Regions from separate parts of the Anoxybacillus eryuanensis genome, predicted to be linked through region 1. Evidence: riboswitches for the same ligand, from Rfam matches in the RefSeq annotation. Region 1 holds a riboswitch; each other region holds the start of a gene.

What was found. A riboswitch is a leader RNA that binds a small molecule or an ion and turns the genes downstream of it on or off. The one in region 1 is predicted to bind cobalamin.
Region 2: linked by a shared signal. The riboswitch ahead of HNQ84_RS12305 (ribonucleoside-diphosphate reductase subunit alpha) and the one ahead of HNQ84_RS02175 ((2Fe-2S) ferredoxin domain-containing protein) in region 1 are both predicted to bind cobalamin.
Region 3: linked by a shared signal. The riboswitch ahead of HNQ84_RS04215 (ABC transporter substrate-binding protein) and the one ahead of HNQ84_RS02175 ((2Fe-2S) ferredoxin domain-containing protein) in region 1 are both predicted to bind cobalamin.

What each region holds. Positions count from the first base shown of each region.
Region 1 covers NZ_JBPODS010000001.1:407,757-415,645, forward strand. The annotation lists gene HNQ84_RS02155 (energy-coupling factor ABC transporter ATP-binding protein) at 1-620, opposite strand, end outside; gene HNQ84_RS02160 (CbiQ family ECF transporter T component) at 604-1,326, opposite strand; gene HNQ84_RS02165 (energy-coupling factor ABC transporter substrate-binding protein) at 1,319-1,588, opposite strand; gene HNQ84_RS02170 (energy-coupling factor ABC transporter permease) at 1,585-2,337, opposite strand; gene HNQ84_RS02175 ((2Fe-2S) ferredoxin domain-containing protein) at 2,334-2,696, opposite strand; cobalamin riboswitch at 2,838-3,019, opposite strand; gene HNQ84_RS02180 (LacI family DNA-binding transcriptional regulator) at 3,105-4,139, opposite strand; gene HNQ84_RS02185 (glycoside hydrolase family 31 protein) at 4,156-6,483, opposite strand; gene HNQ84_RS02190 (alpha-amylase family glycosyl hydrolase) at 6,503-7,889, opposite strand, start outside.
Region 2 covers NZ_JBPODS010000014.1:43,023-50,911, reverse strand. The annotation lists gene HNQ84_RS12325 (DUF2325 domain-containing protein) at 1-120, shown strand, start outside; gene HNQ84_RS12320 (diverged REC-like domain-containing protein) at 117-569, shown strand; gene HNQ84_RS12315 (ribonucleotide-diphosphate reductase subunit beta) at 583-1,620, opposite strand; gene HNQ84_RS12310 (flavodoxin domain-containing protein) at 1,574-2,065, opposite strand; gene HNQ84_RS12305 (ribonucleoside-diphosphate reductase subunit alpha) at 2,077-4,353, opposite strand; cobalamin riboswitch at 4,464-4,664, opposite strand; gene HNQ84_RS12300 (cytochrome d ubiquinol oxidase subunit II) at 4,759-5,796, opposite strand; gene HNQ84_RS12295 (cytochrome ubiquinol oxidase subunit I) at 5,811-7,163, opposite strand; gene HNQ84_RS12290 (metal ABC transporter substrate-binding protein) at 7,235-7,889, opposite strand, start outside.
Region 3 covers NZ_JBPODS010000002.1:325,744-333,632, forward strand. The annotation lists gene HNQ84_RS04185 (adenosylcobinamide-GDP ribazoletransferase) at 1-523, opposite strand, end outside; gene HNQ84_RS04190 (bifunctional adenosylcobinamide kinase/adenosylcobinamide-phosphate guanylyltransferase) at 502-1,053, opposite strand; gene cobD (threonine-phosphate decarboxylase CobD) at 1,050-2,105, opposite strand; gene cbiB (adenosylcobinamide-phosphate synthase CbiB) at 2,080-3,012, opposite strand; gene HNQ84_RS04205 (adenosylcobinamide amidohydrolase) at 3,019-4,461, opposite strand; gene HNQ84_RS04210 (FecCD family ABC transporter permease) at 4,464-5,504, opposite strand; gene HNQ84_RS04215 (ABC transporter substrate-binding protein) at 5,470-6,426, opposite strand; cobalamin riboswitch at 6,543-6,734, opposite strand; gene HNQ84_RS04220 (ATP-binding protein) at 6,802-7,889, opposite strand, start outside.

The DNA.
Region 1 (7,889 bases):
ATGCGACCATCATGCATAACAAACACTTCATCCGCCCATTGCCAAACGAAATCAAGATCGTGCGTAATGACAACGGGCGTTGTACCCTCTTTATGCAGCTCATTTAGTTTCATGACTAAGCGCTCGCTCTGCGAAACATCTAAATAAGCAGATGGTTCATCGACAATAAGTAAATGAGGCTTGGGCGCCATCGCCACCGCAAGCGATAACCATTTTTTTTGTCCAAGACTTAAATGATGTATCGGTATATCGCGCCACTTCTCAAGCGAAAATTGTTTCATAATTTGTGCCATTTGCTCGTGATTTCCTTCTAAACTAAGCGCTAGTTCTTCCTCAATCATCGGTGCTAAAAATTGATGTTCTGGGTTTTGAAAAACGACACCAACATGCTTTCGCAAATCTCGCCATTGCTGACGATCTGCTACTTTCTCTCCTTCCCAATACACATCCCCTTTGGTCGGTCGGTAAATACCGTTTGCATGAAGCAACCACGTCGTTTTCCCACAACCGTTTTTTCCGATGAGCGCATATTTTTTTCCTCGTTCAATTGTAAGTGATACTCCTTTTAACACGTATGCGCCGTTCCGATACGTATAATGAACATTATGAAACCGTAGCATATAAGCCCTCCAAAATAAATAGAACAACAATTCCAATAAACGCTTCGATGACATACCTTCTTGGCAACTGTTCATCTGCACACATTGGAACAGCAAAAGAAACGTTGCGCGCCTGTTGTGCAATCATCATCGCCTCATAATGATGTAATGTTTGACGTAACAACTGTGCAACAGCTAGTGAAGCAAAGCGCCAATCCCGCTCCCCACGTTTTATTTGCACCGTAACAAACAGTTCTTTTGCTGTTTTTTCTACTATAAAAATAAAACGATACGTCAACAACAACAGTTCAATAAATGCTTTAGGAACGTGCCATTTGCTTAATGCGTGAGCAATACGAAAAAATGGTGTTGTTGCTGCAAGGAAAAAGAGAACAAGCGAACTTGTAAACGCCCGTAAAAAAACTGTACTTACATATGAAAAGCTTTCACTTATGAAGTGAATTGCGCCATCAAATGAAAAAAGAAGCGGTATGCTACTTCCGAGAATAACGAGCGCTATGAGCATACAAACGCGTAAACAAACACTCGAAGGCAAACGTGCATATCCAAGCAACCAAACGAGCAACCAAACGATAATGATTAAGCGGACAACATTCGTCCCAAGAAGCGCCCATATGAGCAAAATAAGCGCAAATATTAGCTTAAATGTAGCATTTAATTTCGAAAGGCGATTCCGATACGCCCATTGATCAAGCCAACTAATCATTTCTTTTTCTTCCCTTGTATAAACCGATGATGTAGCCGATTACCCCAGCACCAAGCGCAGCTTGTAAAGAAAATAATAACGTCTCTACTTCTCCACTCGGCGGTTCAAATACGACATCAAACCAAGGTTCATAATGTGGTGCGATTTGTTGAATCATTTTTTCCGCAAGCGTATCCGCTCCAGCAAACTCCGTATTTTTCACAATAAATAGCGGCAACACGATCAACAATGCGGCAATGAACAACAATATACGATTGCTCATTTAAAAAACACTCCCCTCTCCTCTAACACATCTAACTCTCGCTCCGAGTACGTATGCAAAAAGTTCCATACGACAACAGTAAGGAGTCCTTCCGTAATTGCAAGTGGTACTTGTGTCACCGCAAAAATTGACGCGAATTTTAAAAATGCGCCCCATACTCCACTCGTTACATCTGGAAATGCTAGGGCGAGTTGAAACGACGTCATGACGTATGTCGCCAAATCAGCCATCATCGCCGCTAAAAAGACGGACATACGCAATGATATTCCACACTTTTTACATAAAACGAACAAGCCGTACGCAACGAACGGACCGACCACCGCCATCGAAAATGCATTCGCCCCAAGCGTCGTCAATCCACCATGCGCAAGCAAAAGCGCTTGAAACAATAATACTGCTGTACCGATGACCGTCATAACAAACGGTCCGAATAAAAGCGCCCCGAACCCCGTCCCTGTCGGATGCGAACTACTGCCTGTGACAGATGGAATTTTTAATGCCGACAAAACAAATGTAAACGCTGTAGCGAGTGCAAGGAGTAATTTCACCTCCGGCTTTTGTTTCATCAGACGCGTCATTGTACGTAAACCAATAAAGAAAAACGGTAAAAATAGCAACCACCAAATGAGCGCCCATTGCCAAGGTAAGAACCCTTCCATAATGTGCATCGCATATGCGGAAGGTGAAAGTGCAAATAAAATATAGACCGTAGCGCACATACTAACAATCCAAAACAACGGTTTCTTCACTTTTTCTTCCCCCTTGTCGCAACGCTATATTTAGGCATGACAAAGCCTTCATCGTATGTGTACGTCACATATTCATGCAACATTTCACCATCGCGTACATGTTTTCGTACGATGTCCTTTCCGATCTGCTCATCAACGGCACGATACCAAATTCCTTCAGGATAAACGATAACGACGCACGCATCTTCACAGCGACCGTTACATCGTGTCCGCGTTGTATGAACGTACTCATGTAGTTGTAGCCTGTCAATTTCATCACGAATCGCTTGTGTCACCTCCTCTCCACCTTTTCGCATACAACTCCCTCCGTTACAAATCAACACATGATGTTTCGTTCCTTGTAAATCCCATGTCGCCATATATGTCGCTCCTTTTTTAAAAATAAAAAAGCACCTCTAGGTAGAGGTGCAGAAAAAACGAAAGATTCAAACAATAAAACTTTCACAATTGTTGTTTATTTTTCATCGTCCCCGCACGTCTACCTATATTCCCGTAGGCAGCCGACGTATCGCAAGCAGGCAGGTCTCCTGGCTTAGGTTCATCATCTCGTTGCGCCTTCCCCAAAAATCAGTGGCATATTGCAACGAAACTCCCCATCACAGTGGCGGGTACCGCGACGGCTTTGCACCGTTCTTCCCTTTTAAGCATACGGACGTATGCACCGTACTTGCTTCATCGTATATTGTTTTTCAAAGAGCACGAATGTTAAGAATATGATACACCATTTTTTTCTTCTCGCCTAGCCTGTTTTATAAAAAAGCACCTTCTTATTCAGAAGGCGCTTTGTAGTAATCGCACGAAAATCGTTTCACGATCGTATGTGGGATGATGATTCGTTTAATCGGCTCATTCGGGTTTTCGATTTGTTGAATTAAATTTCTTGCCGCTTCAAAGCCAAGTTGAAAAATATGAATGTCTACCGATGTAAGCGGTGGACGAGAAATTTCCGATAAAAGCACGTTGTTAAAACTGACAATCGATACATCTCCCGGCACGCTTAATCCCATTTCAGCAAGCGTATTTAATACCCCAAGCGCCATTAAATCGTCCGCCACGACGAGTGCGGTTGGCGGCTCAGCAAGTGAAAGCAACTCTTTCATCGCCTCTTGTCCGCCTTCTTTTAAAAATTCTTCATGCACAATGTAATCTTTACGATATACAAGACCTGCAGATTTTAACGCTTTTTCATAACCGCGCAAACGATCCATCGTTACAATGAGATTGACGTTTCCACCGACAAACGCGATGCGCTCATGACCAAGTTCAATTAAATATTCTGTCGCCTCACGCGCCGCCCGAACGTTATCGTTATCAACGTGCGTAATTTCTTCCGCTTTTTTATGCGGTTTTCCAATGACAACAAACGGCACATCTTCTTTCTGTAAATACGCCATAATTTTATCGTTCGCACGCGAATACAGCAAAATGACACCATCGACGCGCTTTCCTTGCACCATATGCACGACCCCGTCGTAAATTTCCGCTTCCGTTTCTCCCGTCGATAACTGTAACGCATATTGCCGATCATGCACCGCTTTGCTAATGCCGCGGATAACTTCTGGGAAAAACGGGTTTTGAAACGCTTTATCTGCTGAACTTGGCATAACGAGCCCGATCACTTGCGTCGACTTATTCGCTAAACTGCGCGCGATGAAATTCGGATGATAGCCAAGCTCTTTCATCGCCTCGCGCACTTTTTTCTTCGTTTTCTCGCTAATGCGCGGGCTATCTGCGATGACGCGGGAAACGGTCGATGGCGCCACATTTGCTCGCTTCGCTACATCTTTAATCGTTACTGTCATAAAAATCCCCCATCTCTTACAAAACAAACGTGTTTGTCGCTTCATCGATGACTCGTTGTTCCCCATTGACAACAATCGTTGTCGGCACGTCCCCAACAAACGAGACATGCAATTGCCATGTTGGTTGGTACGTCCCATCTGTTTTTACGTCAAAATGAACGGTATGATCAACAAACGTCGCTCGAATATGCATGCGGATATATTCCCCTTTTTCATACGCAAACGTTGCGCCGTCATCATCATAAAGCGTGTATGTCGATGTTCCTTCTTTCATTGTATACACGTGCAATGTGATCTGTTCATCAGCCGTAGCGGTCGATAGCTTTACATCGGCGTGAGCGATCATCGCCCCTTCTTTCACATATATCGGCAAACGATCAAGCGGTGCTTCGACAATATACCGCTGACCACCTTCAAATTTTTCTTTCGTCCAATAATCAACCCAACGTCCTTCTGGGAAGTACACGATACGATGCGCTGTATACGGACGCATCACCGGAGCGACCATTACTTCATTTCCAACCATAAATTGATCTGAGATATTCCACGTTTCGCGATCGTTCGGATATTCCATCATCAGTGGGCGCATCATCGGCACACCTGTTTGATACGCTTCAAAGCATAACGAATATAAATGTGGCAACCATTCGTATCGCAATTCAATATATCGTTTTACGATTTGTTCGTATGTTTCCCCAAATGCCCACGGTTCTTGCCGAGCAAAACCGATCGCACAATGATTGCGGAAATATGGGAAAAATGCCCCAACTTGCGTCCATCGAACGAGCAGTTCTCCATTCGCATCATGTGCAAATCCACCGACATCTGCCCCGCAAAACGCCACTGCGGATAATCCTAAGTTTAAGCACATCGGTATCGACAGCTCAAGATGCTCCCAAAAGCTACGATTATCGCCTGTCCATACAGCTGCGTAGCGATGAATACCGGCAAATCCTGCGCGCGTCAACACAAACGGGCGTTTTCCTTTCAGTTGCTTTTTCAATGCGTGATACGTCGCCTCTGTCATCATCATCCCATATACGTTATGCACTTGGCGATGCGTTTTCCATCCGTCATGGACGACTTGTTCATCCATCGTTTTTGTCTCGTTAAATACCGATGGTTCATTCATATCGTTCCAAATTCCTTCAATGCCGATGTCCGTATAAAACGTATGCTGCTCGCCCCACCATTTGCGCACTTTTTTCTTTAAAAAGTCTGGAAACACGCTCGTCCCCGGCCAAACGTCTCCTTTGTACAACGTTCCGTCAGCATATTTACAAAAATAATCTTTTTGCACTCCATCACGATACGTATCATACTCCGCGTCAACTTTCACGCCCGGATCAACAATCGGCACGATATGAACCCCTTGTTCCTTTGCATATTGAACGAGCGATTGCGGATGTGGAAAACGTTTTTGATCAAACGTAAAAACACGATATTCATCCATATAATGAATGTCTAAATATACCGCATCAAGCGGAATATGTTTCCCCCGAAACGTATCGATAAGTTCACGCACTTCCTGCTCCGTTTCATAACTGTAGCGCGACTGATGATACCCGAGCGCCCATTTCGGTGGCAGCGGCATGCGTCCAACAAGATGCGTATATTGCGCTAACACATCTTTCGGATGCGGCCCAGCAAACACATAATAATTAAGCGCCCCACCATCTGATGTAAACGTATAAAACGATTCATGGCGTAAATCAAACGTCGTTTTATACGTATGATCGAAAAAAATGCCGTGCGCATGCCCGTTTTTTAACACCATCATGTACGGATGCGACTGATATAACGGGTCTGTTTCTAAATTGTGCGGCGCGTACACATCCGTATTCCACATCGTCCATACTGCACCGCGCTTATTTAACACACCTGTTTTTTCTCCTAATCCATATACGACATCGGTCGGGGTGAGCGCGTGTGCACAGCGCATACGCCCTTTTGCTTGAAAACATACAGGTTGTTCATCGCGCACAAGCAGCGTTCCTTCATTGTCGTATATCGCTAACCGAAACGGGCTTCGCTCGATGACGACCGTTAATCGTTTTGTCTGCAACTCCCAGCCATGTTCTCCTTCACGAACGTGCACGTCTACTTTTTCTGGCGTTGCGATGACCGCTGGGCTAACCGAATCGTACTTCCCATCGAACGGATCGATCGTCACCCGAACGATATCGCCACGATAAAAATGAATATTAACAACTGCTTCGTCGCACGTCAATGCAAATATTTGTTTTTTTCCTTCAATTTTTTGCACATCTCTAATCGGTTGCCACACTTCTTTTTCGTCCGCTTGGTCGATCGGTCGAATCGCAAAACTCGTATCTTCTAGCATGTTCTCTCCCCCATCATCATCATGCTTTTCGTTTTTTCGCTAAGTATAAAAACAGTCCAAATGCTGTATATACCGCAAGAAGTGCCGCGATAAACGGAATGTTTACCCCTGTTTTTGGCGCAAGTACGTAAATTTCTGCAGTTTCACGATCTAAAATGATGTCATACTTCTCATTTTTGCTGCGCACTAAATCGCCTGCAAGCAACCCGCGCAATTCCTTTCCTTGTTCCAGTTCGTCATCGAGCGTCACTTTTTGCGTTTTTGACGTGTTATTAATCGCAATGACCGTTGTTTCGTTTTCGTACGTTCGTTTAAAGAGCGCCATGCCGTCTTTTTCATAAAGCAACTCAAAATCACCTCGGCGAAGCGACGGAAGCTTCTCACGTAATTCACCGAGCTTTGTAACATAGTCAATGAGCTCTTTATCGGTACGGAAGTTCATTAAACGACGGTTGTCTGGATCTTCCCCACCATCAAGGGCAATTTCTGTTCCATAGTACATAATCGGAATGCCTGGTGCTGAAAACAAATACGTCAATCCAAGCTTTAAACGCGTCACCGGATTGATGCGATTTTGCAATGCTAACCGTGTAAAACGAACCGTATCATGATTATCTAAAAACGTGCCAAGTAAATACGGACGGTCATAAAACGCCTCGTTTCGCTTCCATACGTTGTAAAGCGGTTCAAGCGATTGATCGACGTTTGAAAAAATGGCTGATGCTTCTTTATAAAACGGAAAATCAATTAATGCATCGATGCCGTGCTTGCCATATTCCGCAACGTAGCGCGGATCGTCATGCCACACTTCACCGAGAAGGAAAAAGTCTTGTTTCACCGATTTCACTTCTTTAGAAAACTCGTCCCAAAACCACTTTGGCACATGTTTGACCGTATCTAAACGATAGCCGTCAATGTCCGTTTCTTGAATCCACCATTTCGCGACATCCAATAAATACGCTTTCACTTCCGGATTTTCTTGTGCTAAATCAGGGAGACCAAATAGCCAGCCGTTTTCGACTTCTTGTTGATTCGCCCAATTGAAAATGTCTTTTTTCTCATGAAACCAATCTTTTTTCGCTGGATCGTTCAGCCACGGATGATTGTATCCTGTATGATTGACGACAAAATCTAAAATGACTTTCATATCGCGCTTATGCGCTTCTTTTACAAGCCGTTTAAAATCATCGAGCGTGCCGAAATGTTCTTCCACTTTGTAAAAGTCTTCAATCCAATAACCGTGATACCCGCCTTTTTCATTCGCAAAAATCGGGGTCAGCCAAATCGCTGTAAAACCCATCTCTTTTATGTAGTCAAGCTTGTCAATAATTCCTTGCAAATCACCGCCATGATACGCTTTCGGGTCATGTACGTTCACTTCATAGTCATTTTTCGGATTGCCGTTA
Region 2 (7,889 bases), on a different contig from region 1:
CATAATTTAGCGAAAGTCATTAAACAAAAAGCAAAAGACCAACATAAGCCAATTTATTTTGTGAAACGTTCATGGAGTTCCATCCAATCCGTCATTCAGCAAATGGGGGAAGTGAGATGACATTGTGGCAATCGTTTTTGAATGAAGTGTTAGCTTATCATTACAGCATATGTTCACCTCATCGTTCATCACTTACGTTGCTAAAAGGAATTGAACGGGCAACATCATCGTTTTCGATCGCTTCTTGTGATTCTCCCGTTACATATTATAAAACGATTGCACAAATGACGGATTACTTGCTTCGTTTCGTTGCGAACGATCAGTCTTTTGTTCACATATTAGGTGCTCGTGATGCCTTTATTACCGCATCATGTACGTCTCACATAGGAGTTGTACCATCATGTATGAATGTTTTTGTTGTTGATCATATTTCTTCATTAGATGCATCTCAACAATTTGAAAATCATTTCGGTCAAAAACCGAAAACAATCCGAATATATGATATAATGAAAAATCATTTATCTTATGTTACGTTTACAAGTGAAACATATTGTAAAAAAACCGGGTAGGTTACCCGGTTTTTTACAATTCGTCAAACCCATTAATATCTGTTGTTTTTGTATATGAACGTGGACGGGCTTCGAAAAAGTCCGTTTTGCCTAAGTTCACATTTTCATCGCTAAAGACGCGAATCCAAGGCATACTATTTTCATCTGCATAGTATCGATCATCTAAGCCGAGCATACGCAATCGTTTATTTCCAAGATATTCAATATATTTCTCCATTTCGATGACATCAATGCCATCTATATCGCGCAACACAAAGCGCGACCATTCTGTTTCGTAACGAATGGCTTCGTCGATATAGTCATATATCCACGCAGAAAACGCTCCATCTTCATCAATATATGGATTTTCCCATAACACAGCGCGTACGAGTTGAGAAATAAAGTAGCTATGGCATAGCTCATCTTTATTAATATAGCTAATCATTGTTGATGTTTTTAACATTTTATGGTTTCTAGCTAAATTGTAAAAAAAGGCGAAACCAGAGTAAAAATTAATTCCTTCTAATACGAGTGAAGCGACAAGGGCTCGGCAAAATGTTTCAACAGTCGGTTGTTCACGAAATGCTTCATATACGCGAATAACGTGCTCATTTCGTTTATAAATGTGCGGATTCGTACGCGCCATTTCAAAGGCGCGATGTTGCTCGGATAATTTTTCGATCGAGGCAAGAACGTATGAGTACGACTGATTATGTACCACTTCTTGCTGTTCGATAATCGAAAAAATCGCTTTGACGCTCGGATCGGTAATATATTCTTTCATTGCTCCAATAAAGTTCGGTTGAACAGAGTCTAAAATCGAAAGTAAGCCGATAATGTGTAAAAACGCATCGCGCTCTCGCTCGCTTAACGTGTGCCATTGTTTAATATCGTCAGACATGTTAATTTCAAATGGCGTCCAAAAGTTTGCGAGCAGCATTTTATATATGTCATAAAAGTGACTATACTTAATATCATTCCAGTTTAAAATGCCGCTTGCTTTTCCGTTGATAATGCTTGTTGCCTTATTTGGATGCGACGGTTCCAACAACTTTACTTTCGTCAATAACAAAATGTTCGACCTCCTCTAGTAGTCGTTGTACGAACAAAGCCGGCAAATGTTGTTGATGTCCGCGTGGCGATTGCTCAATTTTCAGTATGCCAAGTACCGGTGTGACTTTTCGTAGATGGTATGCCATTTCATCAACTGCACGGCAATAATATGGCCACATTTGATCTCCTGTACCAAATAGCGCAACAGGAGGCAGAGTAAGTTTTCGTTCTTTAATAAGAAAACGAAGCATTCTCCTCATTTCATGTGGAAGTTGTCCATTTCCCCATGTGTACGAACCGAATAGAAGGAGATGCGCTTCATGGATGAGTGATTCGATAGCAAAAACATGGTCAATATTCATCGTTTTCACGGCATGTCCATGTGAATGAAAAGCTTCCTCAATCAACAAAGCGACTTCTTTCGTGTTTCCTGTTTTCGATGTATAGCAAATGAGAACGTTCATATTTTTTCCTCCTACGATGAACAAACATCGCATTCTTCAATTGTTACGGCGGTACTACGAACGTAATACGTTGATTTTAAACGCTCTTTCCATGCGGTTAGGTGTAAATCAAGCAGATCTTTGGCTTTGATTGTATTATAGACATATAGATTAAAGCTTAGCGATTGATCGACATGTTTTTGTCTTGCTGCATTTTGACGAATACTCATTTTTTGATCGACTTCATAGGCATTTGTATAATACCAATACGTTTTTGGACTTAAATCTGGCACAGTCACAGGAATCTTGTAATTTTTCTTTTCCTCAAAGTATAAACGGTTAAACACAGGGTCGCATGATGCGGTTCCATTGGCTAAAACGGAAGTCGAAGCATTTGGCGCAGGCGCCATTAAATAACCGTTGCGAATACCATGTTTCATGACTTGTTGTTTTAAACCGTCCCAATCTAAATCATCATGTGAATGATAGTCACGCAACTCAAAATACGCTCCTGTATGCCAATCCGATCCTTTAAACGCTGGATAAACTCCTTTTTCTTTTGCCAATTCCATGCTTGCTTGAATCGTTAAATAAGCGATTTTTTCGAACAATTGATCAGCAAGTCGTACGCTTTCTTCGCTATTCCATTTAATCCCTTTTAACGCTAATAAATGATGCCAAGAAAATGCCCCTAGACCGATGGCACGGTACTTTTTATTTGTCATCACCGCTTGCAACACTTCAATCCGATCTTCGTTTAAATCAATCACGTTATCTAACATGCGCACTTGAATCGGAATGAGCCGTTCTAATACATTATCTTGTACGGCACGAGCAAGATGAATACTAGATAGGTTGCAGACAACAAAATCGCCCGGTTTTTTATGAACAATAATTTCGCCATCTTGTGTATATTCTTTTGTTATAGTTGTTGGGCTCATATTTTGCATAATTTCCGTACATAAATTACTTGAATAAATCATTCCTGTATGTTTGTTTGGGTTCATTCGATTTGCTTCATCACGGTAAAACATATAAGGTGTTCCTGTTTCTAATTGTGATTTTAAAATGCGCTTCATAATTTCAATGGCAGGCACGTGCTCTTTGCTTAACTGAGGATGATTGACACACTCCTCATATTTTTCACGGAAGGAGCCATGACCTCGCTCTTCATCGTAAAAATCTTCAAGACCAAGCGGATTGCCGTTTTTATCTTTCCAACCCATTACCTTTTTCACTTCGTGTGGATCGAACAAATACCAATCGCCACGTTTTTCGACTTGCTCCATAAATAAGTCTGGAATGCATACGCCGTAAAATAAATCATGACATTTCTGACGTTCGTCCCCATTGTTTAATTTTGCATCTAAGAAAGAGAAAATATCTTTATGCCAAACATCTAAATATACAGCAATAGACCCTTGACGCGTACCAAGTTGATCCACCGATACAGCCGTATTGTTTAATTGACGCATCCATGGAATGACACCAGACGATACACCTTTAAATCCTTTAATATCCGAGTTGCGCGCGCGAATTTTTCCTAAATATACACCAATTCCGCCACCGCCTTTAGATAAACGAGCGATGTCTGTATTTGATTCATAAATGCCGATTAAACTGTCATCGACTGTATCAATAAAACAACTTGATAATTGTCCGTAAGACTTTCCTGCATTGGCGTAAGTTGGTGTAGCCACAGTCATGTATTGATTCGATAGCGCCCAATAGGCTTCTTTTACTAAATCCATTCGTTTGGATTTATCTTCATTCACCATGAGCGTGAGGGCGATCGTTAGAAAACGCTCTTGTGGCAATTCATAAATTTCGCCGTTATATCCTTTTGCTAAATAGCGATCAACGAGCGTTTTTAACCCGATGTATGTAAATAGCTCGTCTTTTTTCGGATCGATCCATGTCCCTGCTTCTTGTAGTTCTTCTTTCGTATATCGTTCGAGTACAAAAGGATCGTAAATCCCAAGATCAACGAGCTGTGTTTGCAACTCATAAAAGTAGCCATATGTTTCGGATCGATCATAGCCGCGATTTATAGCTGCTTCGTCGTATAACTGTTGCAAATAGAGACGAGCTGCAACAAACGTCCAATCCGGCTGTTCTACCGTGATTTCGTCAAGTGCATTTAAAATAAGTTTGTTCATTATGTCATCGTATGATTTTGTATACGTCAGTGACCGTATCGTACGCTCGATGTATCGCTCACTTGATAAGTGTGGAAAGTCTTTAAAAATATGAAATAACAAAGTTCGAACCGTCTCTTCATTCATTTCCGTTTTTTCTTTTACGTGCATCATGTAACATCCCTTCCCCTAAAAATAAAAATCCGCTCTAGTTGAGCGGATGAAACGATGGAAAAAGGCATGCTTTCACCATCGTTTCATCTTCTCAATCCCCGAAGAATATGAAACGATACAAGGAAGGCAGGTCTCCTGACTTGCGCTTCTTCCTACTTTGGATTCCTTCCCATATATGCGCCTGAAAAGCTGACATATACAGTGGTGTTGTTTCCATTTCGTCTGCGCACACAGTTGCGGGGACAGTTCTGGATTCGCACCAGATTCCCTATTAAGTCCGCTTGGACACCTTCACTTGTCGGTTTCAATATATAGTTATTATTTTTATTTTTTATCACAATATATTGTACGAAAAAGGTTTACGTTTAAAACTATAGCGAAAAATTTCAACATTTGCAATCATTATTTTTCATCATTTGCTACATACCGCCGGTCTTTCATAAACAGCCGCCAAAAATAAATGAATCCTGGAAATAAAATTGCAAAGCCGACGATATATGTCACAAAAAGGGCACGAAACGTATTCGGATGCGTAAATCCAGACTCGATTGTTACATCTGGATAAATCATATATGGTAAATGAGCTTTTCCATATGCGTAACTTGCACAAAAATACTGTAATACGATTGCTACAACTGCAAGGCGGGGCATCCCACGTCCGTTTTTCTTTCTCCATGAAGGAAGAAAAAGAGCTAAACCAGCCACGAGAAATAGTGCGACAGAAGCAGCAAGCCATGGCCAATACGCAATCATCCCATCATACAACCAACGCGCTTCGCTTCGCATCGTGATCATAATTAAAATTGAAGAGAGGAGAGCAAATGGCCCGATAATGAGCGCATCGCGACGATAAATCGCATAGGCTTCGGTTTCGTTTGCTTCGTTCGAGTAATCCGCTAATAAAAGTGAAGAAAGAAAAAGTGTGCTTGTTATAGCAAAGGCAATGAATGCATATTCGTGTGGGCTTGTAAATAGACGGTCTAGACGAAGGTGACTGACGCCATTAACCGTTTCAACGAAAGATCCATGTGTAATGGGTAAGACGCTAATTAAAAAGGCTGGAATAAGCAAACCGCTTATACCAGAAATGTAAACGAGCACTTTTTCATACTTAGGAGCAACGTGTGAAAAAACGAGAAACGCACTGCGAATAGTGAGCAAAAGTAAAATGATGCTTCCAGGAATGAGTAAAATCGTGCCGAGCATAAACGTGGCTCCTGGAAAAAAGCTAACGAGCGCCACGACGATCGCGACGATAAATACATTTGTCACTTCCCATGTCGGTGACAAATATCGATTGGCAATTTTCGTCGCTTTCGTTTGAGGGCGGTTCATATATACCATCGACCAAAAACCAGCTCCAAAGTCCATCGTCGCCATGACGGCGTAAATAAAAATAAATCCCCATAAAATCGAAATAGCAATTAATTCATCTGTCATGATCTTGCTCCTTTCTACATGTGTGTCGATAAATGTTGTTCAATCGGGTGACGGCGGAAGTACGAACGTAAGACGAGCACGACGGCTACAAGTAAAAATACGTAAATGGACGTAAATAAAAGAAAAAGTGTTCCTAAATTTGTTGATTGAGTCACAGCTTCTGCAGTTGTCATCATGCGATAAATAACCCACGGTTGCCTGCCTGTGCAAGCAAAAATCCAACCAAATTCAATGCCGAGAAGGGCGAGGGGACCGGCGGTAACGATCGTCCACATAAACCAGTTCGGAAATATGTGTTGTTTTTTTACTCGATGCCAAATGAATCCGACGATCGAAAGGAGAAGAAGAAACATGCCAATCCCGACCATTGCATTAAAAAGTGTATGGACGAATAACGGAGGCCACCATTCTTCAGGAAAATCATTTAAACCAATAACGACAGTATCGAAGCGATTACCAGCTAAAAAGCTAAGTAGCCACGGAATTTCAATACCCCATTTTACCGTTTGTGTTTCGCGATCTGTAAAACCACCGATAACGAGGGGGGCGTGCGACTGTGTCTCAAACAATCCTTCGGCAGCGGCTAATTTTTCAGGTTGATACTCATGAAGGAGTTGCGCTGATTCATGCCCGTTGATCGCCGTTAATAGAGAAAACACACCACCGACTGTTAACCCGAGCATCAGTGCTTTTTTATGAAAAAGCTGAATGCGCTCGTTATGTTTATTTTTCAACATCTTATAGGCAGCGATGGAAGCGATCGTAAAAGCTCCGGTCATATAAGCTGATAAAACAACGTGTGTAGCTGTAACTGCGAAGCTCGGATTAAAAAACGCTTTCCATGGGTCGACGTCGACAATTTGTCCGTTTTCGATCCGAAAGCCTGTCGGCGTACCTTCAAAGGCATGTACGTTCGTAATTAAAATGGCAGAAGCGGCTGCCCCAATGGCAACAAACGTCAAGCTCACGATGCGCATCGTTGGAGAAATGCGGTTAGCGGCATATACGTAAATGGATAAAAACAACGCTTCAACGAAAAACGCATAAATTTCAATTTGAAATGGGAGTGCCATCACTTTGCCGATCACTTCCATAAACCCTGGCCATAAAAGAGAAAGTTGTACGCCCGCAATCGTTCCAGACGGGATTGCTACGCCAAGCAAAATGGCAAGCGCTTTCGTCCAACGATTTGCCATGAGTGCATAGTCATTGTCTTTTGTTTTTTGATATAGCAACTCAGCTAATAAAATCATAAGCGGAATACCAACTCCGAGCGTCGCAAAAATAATGTGAAACGCCATCGTTGTTCCAAAGAGCGTTCTTGCTGTTAATACGTGATCCATACCGAAATGTTCATTCCTTTCCATACATTGTCGTTTCATAGTTTGATGTGAAAAGAGAAAAAATATGCAAAAAAATAAGCGACCGTTACGATCGCTTATTGTAGTGCTTTTTTTAATGCCGATATATTGTCATTCATAATGGCAAAGTAATCTTTGCTATTTGCGATATCATCATTTGTACGAGCTTCTAAATTATGAAGAATGAGCACATCAGCACCAACTTCATTTTTTACAACTTCAGCAATTTTGGATGTCACGTTTTGTTCAAAAAAGATATAGCGTATATTATGTTCTTTTGCTTTCTTGATGATTGAAGCGAGTTGTTTTTGTGAAGGTTCGTTTGTTGGTGATAGCCCCGTTACGCTTATTTGTTTTAAGCCGTATCGTTTTTCCCAATAGCCGTATGCGGCATGAGCAACAAGAATTTCTTTTGTTTTCGCGTCTTTTATCAATTGTTGAAACTGGCTATCGAGCTGTTCAAGCTGCTGTTTTAACGAAGCAAAGTTTTGTTCAAAATCTTGTTTCGCCTCAGGTTTTAGTTCTATTAGTGTTTGTTTAATTGTTTCAGCCATTTGAATGGAATAAATCGGATCCAGCCAAACGTGAGGATCTACATCTCCGTGATCATGTTCGTCTTTTTGTTCATCTTCATGCGCATGTTCGTTTTCGTGAGCATGCTCATCTTCATGAGTATGATTGGATCGAAGTAAATCCATTCCTGCGGTTGCTTCCACGAACTTGACTCGCTCA
Region 3 (7,889 bases), on a different contig from region 1:
CGACATATTGACGAAATGCAGCCGCCATGCCTGTTTGTTTCGCCAGCGGTGTTGTCAATAAAAGCACTGTCATTCCAAGGCGAGAAAATAACGGAATACAAAAAAGAGAAAACAATGACATATGTGCGACCGTTTCAAATATGAAAACGAAGCGAAAGCCAAGCAAAAATAAAATCGATAACACCGCAAACGCCCCAACGCGCGAGTCGCTCATAATGTCAAGGCGGCGTTTTCGATCACGATATGAAAAATACGCATCGCTACAATCCATCCACCCATCCGCATGCAGTCCCCCTGACAGAAAGATAGAAGAAAATAGGAATGAAAACGATAAGACGAGCAAAGAAACGTGATTAAACAATAGCTCATGTTGGGCAACAAGAAACGTGCCAATGATTGCACCGACGAACGGAAATGAAAAGACAGCTCCGCGCGCTGTTCGTTCATTCCATTCGACTTGCATACGAATGGGAAACACAGTTAAAAACTGTATCGCTAAGATCACTCCGCGCCACATGGCCATCTTCCTTTCTTTACAATCGGCAAACCGTAACGCATCAAAATAGCTACATCACTAAATGCAACAATGTGTTGGTGCAATAAACCGAGTCCGTGCATATATGCATACGTTCCTTGTTCATGAGGTATACCATCATAAAATATTTCGTTACTTACAACTATACATGCTTTCGCTTGATCGCCTAATTTTTTGATTTGTTGCACGATGCGTGGCGCTTTCTCCTCTATGTGCCATCGATCATCACGAAACAGCTCATTAGCCCACAAATTTGTTAAACAATCAAGCAATACGATATGGCGGTTAGAAAAAATAGGAATGATCTGATCGAGATCATACGGCTGTTCCCACGTTCGCCAATGATCATATTTTCGTTGTTGTTGATGATGAATGATGCGCGCTTCCATTTCTCCATCTGTCCGCATCGCTGTGGCGATATAATGAAGCGAATCACCCGCTTCTGCTATCTTTTTCGCGCATTGTTCCGCCAATGAAGATTTTCCGCTACGTACACCACCGCTAATAAATATGATCATGTCTTCCACCTTCTTAAGCAAGAAAGAAGGCAATCATTTTCTTCTTTCGTTCGGATAGCTAAACGAACATATTTGCCATCAAGCCCTTGAAAATTAAACGTATGACGAGCGACAATGCTATGTTGTAAAAGAAATGGGAATAGCGTCATCGTCTCATCATGCAACATATAAAAATTGACGACAGACGGTGTATATATATAGCCGAGTTCTGTAAATTGCGCAAATAATCGCTTCCGTTCCGATGCAATATACACTTTCGTTCGCTCCACAAATGCATCGTCTTTTAATAATTGTTTTGCCATTTGTTGAGCAATCGTATTAACGCTCCACGGCGGCTGTTTCTTCATTAACTTGTTTACAACATGTTCGTGTGCAAGCACATAACCGATTCGTACACCTGCTAGTCGATACATTTTCGTTAACGATCGCAATACAATTAAACGATCAAACGTACGCAAACATGGAGAAACAGAATAACCGTCAAGCCAAAAGTCGTAAAACGCTTCATCAACAATAATATATACTCCTTCATCATTTGCCGCTCTTAACAAAGTATACATCGTTTCTTTTGACCATACCGTGCCCGTTGGATTGTTCGGATGGCAAACGAATAGAGCGTGTAAAGACGGCAAACGCTCGATCACTCGGTCAATTGGTGGGTGCCAATGTTTATCTAACATAAAAGACTGAACAGTACAACCGTACGCTTCACATGCCTGACGATATTCTGAAAACGTTGGCTCGATGATACCGATATGTTTTCCTGCAAATTGTTCAGCAAGCAAATAAATGCACTCGGCAGCACCATTTCCAACAAAGACGTTTGACGGCATAACATGTTCTCGTTCAGCAATAATCGTGCGAAGCGCCTCACTTCGCTCTTCTGGATACTCACTCATCCAATGAAACCATTGTTTTTTGTTTAGCATATATTCGTCTGGGAGCGAAAGCGGATTTACATTTACACTAAAATCGATATATTCGCTTGGTATATTCATTTTCATCGCTTCATATAAGCGATGCGGATTAGCTCCATGTACAGGCAAATGCAAGCAAGCTCCCCCCAATCGTAAAAGCAACTGTCGTTCGTTTCATTATCGCCACAGCTTGTTCAATATGCGCGGACGCAAGTGGAACAGACGGATCACCAATCGTCGGACGAATCGATACGACACCTTTGTATGTATTCACCCCACCAAGCTGAATGCCTAATAATGCGGCCACCGCTGCCTCGCACCATCCGCTGTTTGGACTTGGATGGTTGTTGGCATCACGAAATAATAATGTCCATGCCCGCTTGTTAGCACGATGGACAAGAAGCATAACAAACGCTGTTAATCTTGCAGGAATGTAATTGAGTACATCATCTAAGCGAGCAGACGCCCAGCCGAATTGGGCATACCGTTCGTTTTTATAGCCAAGCATGGAATCGCACGTATTCACCGCACGATATAACATCGCCAAAGCTCCCCCGCCAAGAAAAGCATAAAAAAGGGGCGCTGTCACTCCATCGCTCGTATTTTCCGCTACCGTTTCCACACATGCACGCACGATTCCATCTTCTTGTAACATCTCTGTATCACGCCCGACAATCATCGCCACGTTTTTTCTCGCTTCCTCCATATCACCTCTTTTTAGTGGCTCAAGCACACTGTATGCGGCTTTTGCTAAGCTTGTCGGAGCAATAGAAACAAAAATGATCATCGCTTCGATAAACATGCCAACTAAAAAAGAAAGCCGATACGCAACAGTAATGACACTATAGCTTACGACAAGCGTAAGCGCACAAACGACAAAAAGCGTGAGTAGCCCTTTTCCTTTTCGCCATTTTCCTTTATTCAAGCGACGATCCATATACGTAATCACTTGTCCGATCCAACAAACAGGATGAAAGCGATGAGGATCAGCGAATATGCGGTCAAGCAAAAGCGCAAGTAATATAGCCCACACGTGCGCCACCGATTCTCACCCCTTTCGTTCATTATAGCGATCGATTGCCATTTGTGTAGCTTCATAGACGAAACGAGCAAGCTGTTTGCCGATCGGTGTAATCGTTCCTGCATATTCATAATATGTACCTTGTTGTGATGCAGCAATGGCAATACAATCTGTTGATGTGCCTGTTGCGATTGTATTTGTTTGTGTATCAACGACTTGTTTATCGTACAGAGCCTTTGTTTTTGCTTCTGTTACAGTCATTAACGCTTGCACAAACGCTGCTTCCGATAAATGGGCATCAATAAAAACAAACGTATTAATTGTCCCAGGAGAAGCGATCACATCCGTTCGACGCCACGCATTCGCGCTATCAACGGCATTTCCCACCCCAGCAGTTACCGCAACAAAAAGGCGAACAGGTTCATAAGCGGATGTAAACACAACATCTCTTACATCAACCGCTGTCATCATCCCAACGGTCCATTGCTCATCAAAACCTTGTTGTCGCAAAAATTCAATCATCTCTTGTGCAGCATCGTCACAACGGTAGTCCAGTGAAACATGGCGATTTACAAAAGTCGTTGCCCAACGCGTGCCACCGCCAACGATGGCCGAAGAAAGCACTTTAAACGGTTTTATCGTTTCAATGACAACCATCGTTTCATGTTGTGTGACGTGCCATGGCACATCGTCAATCGGTTGTTCTAAAAACGGAACGAACGTTACAAGCGGTTTCGGTAATACAGGATGTTCATGTCGTTTCATACATGTATCAAATACACCCTCAATCATGGACTCGTTCAACAACTCTCTCGGTGTTCCACACGCAACTGCCTTTCCATCTCGCAAAAAAAGAAGACGATCGCAATATAGCGATGCGATATTTATATCATGAAAAATAGCAACAACCGTAAGCTTCGATTGCTTTAATAAATTTAACAACTTGAACTGTTGCGCCACATCCATATGGTTCGTTGGTTCATCTAGTAATAATACGCGCGGTTGTTGTGCTAACGCACGTGCAAGCGCCGCTCGTTGACGTTCTCCGCCGCTTAATTGCTCTAGGAAAACATGTTGTTTATGCGCTAATGTCACACAACGAAGTGCTTCATCAACAACTTGATCATCTTCCTCCGTCCATTTAGGAAAAAGAGTAGATTGGTAAGGATAGCGTCCAAGCTCAACCATTTCTTTGACTGTATATCCAAACGAAACGTCTATATGTTGAGGCAACGCAGCAATGAGTTTAGCATATTGTTTCGGTTTATACGTTTCAATATGTCGTCCGCAAACAACAATATTTCCTCGTTGTAACGGCAGTTCTCGACTTAACAGTTTCATTAACGTTGTTTTTCCGCTTCCGTTCGGCCCTAAAATACCAAAAAACTCCCCTTCATGAACGGTAAATGAAATATGGTGTAATACTTGCTTTTCCCCATATTGATACGAAACGTCTTTCACATCAATCATGTTCATCCCGTCTTCCGTTTTAAACTTTTAAATAACAACATCGCAAATAACGGTGCTCCAATCAACGATGTAATGACTCCGATCGGCAATTCCCGCGGTGCAACAATCGTTCGCGCCACGACATCTGCTAATACTAAAAACGCGCCACCATATAAAAAGGAAAGCGGCAACAATTTTCGATGATTCGCCCCACAAATCAAACGAGTCATATGCGGAATGACCAGTCCGACAAAGCCGATCGTTCCCGATACAGCTACCGCTGCGCCTGTAAGTAGTGAGGCGCTAAGTAAAATGAATAACTTTTTTTGTAATACATGTACACCAATGTTTGCAGCTGCTCGCTCTCCAAATGAAAAGGCGTTTAACTCGCGAATATGTACAAATAAGCCGAGACAGCCGATGATAAAAAACGGTACAAATAAAGAAACATATGGCCAGCCGCGCATCGCGACACTTCCCATTAACCAACTGATAACTTGACGCAATTCCTCACCGCTAAAGGCAACCATAAGTGAAATAACAGAGCCGAAAAACGCATTCATGATAATACCGATTAAAACAATTGTTTCAATTCCCATATTGCGCTCAGCAAGCCGAGCAAATAACAAAACAAACAATAACGTCACGAGCGCAAACATAATGCTCACAATCGGTAACGTAAAACGACCGAGAAACGACAAATGAAGCTGAAAAAAGAAAACGATGACCGCTCCAACAGCTGCACCAGATGATACACCGATCGTATACGGATCAGCTAACACGTTTTTCAAAAGACCTTGAAACGCTGCCCCTGCAAGTGCTAGTGCGGCGCCAACTAAAAAAGCGAGCACAACTCGTGGTAAGCGAATAGAAACAATAATTTGCGAAATGGCCGCGGGAACATTTGTAGATGTATGAAACGTATGATGCAACAACGTTTCCCATATAGAAGAAAAGGGAATCGATTGTGATCCAATCGATATCCCTAATAATAATGCAACGATCGCAATGATTGATGCAGTAATGTAATTATTTAAAAATGTCTGGATAAACGACTTTGGCAATTTCTTCGACCCCTTCAACTAAACGTGGCCCTGGACGAGAAACTAAATCAGAATTGACATCATATACTCGTTTATTTTTAATCGCAGGAACTTCCTTCCATGCTGGGCGAGCGAGCACTTGCTCGACAGCGTTTGGCGTATAATAGCCATACGTCGTAATAATGACATCTGGATTTAATGCCACCGCATCTTCTTCAGTAAACATCGGCCATCCTTCTTGATCACCTGCTGCGTTTTTCGCGTGAATGATCGTTAACATTTCATCCATAAATGTTCCTTTTCCTGCTGTATAAATTTCTGGTGCAGGAGAAACTTCGACCCAAACTGTCGCTTCCTCTTTTACTTCTTTCGCTTTTTCAGCAATCGCATCAATTTTTTGTTTCATTTGCTGCACAACATCCGCTGCTTCTTTCGCTTTCCCTGTCGCTTTCCCGATGAGCTCAATGGACGCATATACGTCATTGAACGACGTCGCATTTGGCACAACAATGACCGTAATGCCTGCATCTTTTAACTGCTTTAACCCTTCTTCAGCATTGTGGGCACTAGATGCATGCGCAAGCACAACGTCTGGTTGAAGCGAAATAATTTTTTCTACATTAAATTCCATGCCACCAATTTTTTCTTTGTTTTTCACATCTTCTGGATAATTATCAAAATCGCTGACACCGACAATTTTGTCACCAAGCCCTAACGCGTATGCAATTTCTGTATTGCTCGGAATGAGTGAAACGATTTTTGTCGGTTCTTTTTCAATCGTGACATCACCAACCGCATCTTTGACGGTCACTGGAAAAGCAACTTCCTCTGTTTTGGTCTCTTGTTTTGTTTCTTTCGCTGGCTCTGCGCTACTGTTGCACGCTGCTAATCCGAGCGTCAACACGAGTGCCAAAAGCCACATGTACTGTTTCCATTTTTTCATGATTTTACCCCCTTTTATGTATCAAAATAAAAAACTCATCCCAAATGGAATGAGTTGGAAACAACAAAAGATAATAACTCCTCTTGTCGTTTCGCTATCTCACTCCCCGAAGACGCGAATGACGATGCAAAAAGGCAGGTCTACTGACTTATGCGTCATCCTACTTTGAAGCCTTCCCATACGAATCGTACAGTGGCATATTTCATTTCGTCAGCACTTACAGTTGCGGGGACAGTTCTGGACTTGCACCAGATTCCCTATTAAGTCTACTAGGTCGCCCGTTCGACACCTTTTTGCAACGGATGTATGTAATTGTCGAACAATTTTTACGTTTCTATCATAACGAAAAATATGATGAATAGCAACAAATTTTTTCTATTTTAATGGCAATGCAAATGTAAATGTCGTTCCTTCTCCGAGTTTGCTATGAACAGTAATTGTTCCTTTATGCGCTTCGACGATGTTTTTCGCAATCGCAAGACCTAATCCCGTACCAGATCGACCGCGCGTACGCGCTTTATCCGCTTTATAAAAACGCTCAAATACAAACGGTAAATCTTCTTCTGGAATACCTGTACCAGAATCTTGTACGGAAATGCGTACGACTTCTTCATCCGCAGCGACAATGACACGCACTTCCCCACCGTCGTCTGTATGACGAAGAGCGTTATCAATTAAATTCGTCATCACTTGTTCAATACGATCGGGATCGAACGAAACAATGGGCTCGTTGTTCATGTCAACAAGCAAACGAACCCCTTTTTCTTTCGCTAACCCTTGAAATTTATGAATGATACGTTCAATATACGGTCGAAGGGACACTTGCTCGTGATGAAGCGTTAAATGGCCGGCTTCCATGCGCGCTAAATCAAGCAAATCATTGACGAGGCGTCCCATGCGCAACGATTCATCATAAATGACTTTTGCTAATTCTTTTTTCTCTTCATCTGTCGCTGCAATATCATCGACAATTGCTTCGCTATATCCTTGTAACATCGCAATCGGCGTGCGCAATTCATGAGAGACATTGGCGATAAAATCTTTGCGTAACTTATCTAATCGTCGTTCTTCCGTCATATCGCGAAGCACCGCAACCGCTCCGCGAATCATTTTGCCGTTGTATAACGGCGTCATGACAATGACCCAATTGCGACCTTGTAACGCCATTTCTATCGCTTGTTCCTTCTCTTCCGTTACCGCTTTCTTAAACAATTCATTTACTTGCGGAGGAAGTGGCGATAAATCGTCGCGCTGCCCTTGTTCGTAATACCACGCTTGTAAAAATCTATCGGCAGGCGGATTTGTAATGAGCACTTCGCCATTTCGATTGAGCGTGATAACACCATCTGCCATGCTACTTAAAATGCTTGCTAATTGCTCTTTTTCTTGGTTTAACGCATTAATATGAAATTGCAGTTGCCGACCCATTTGATTAAATGCCATCGCAAGTTCCCCGATTTCGT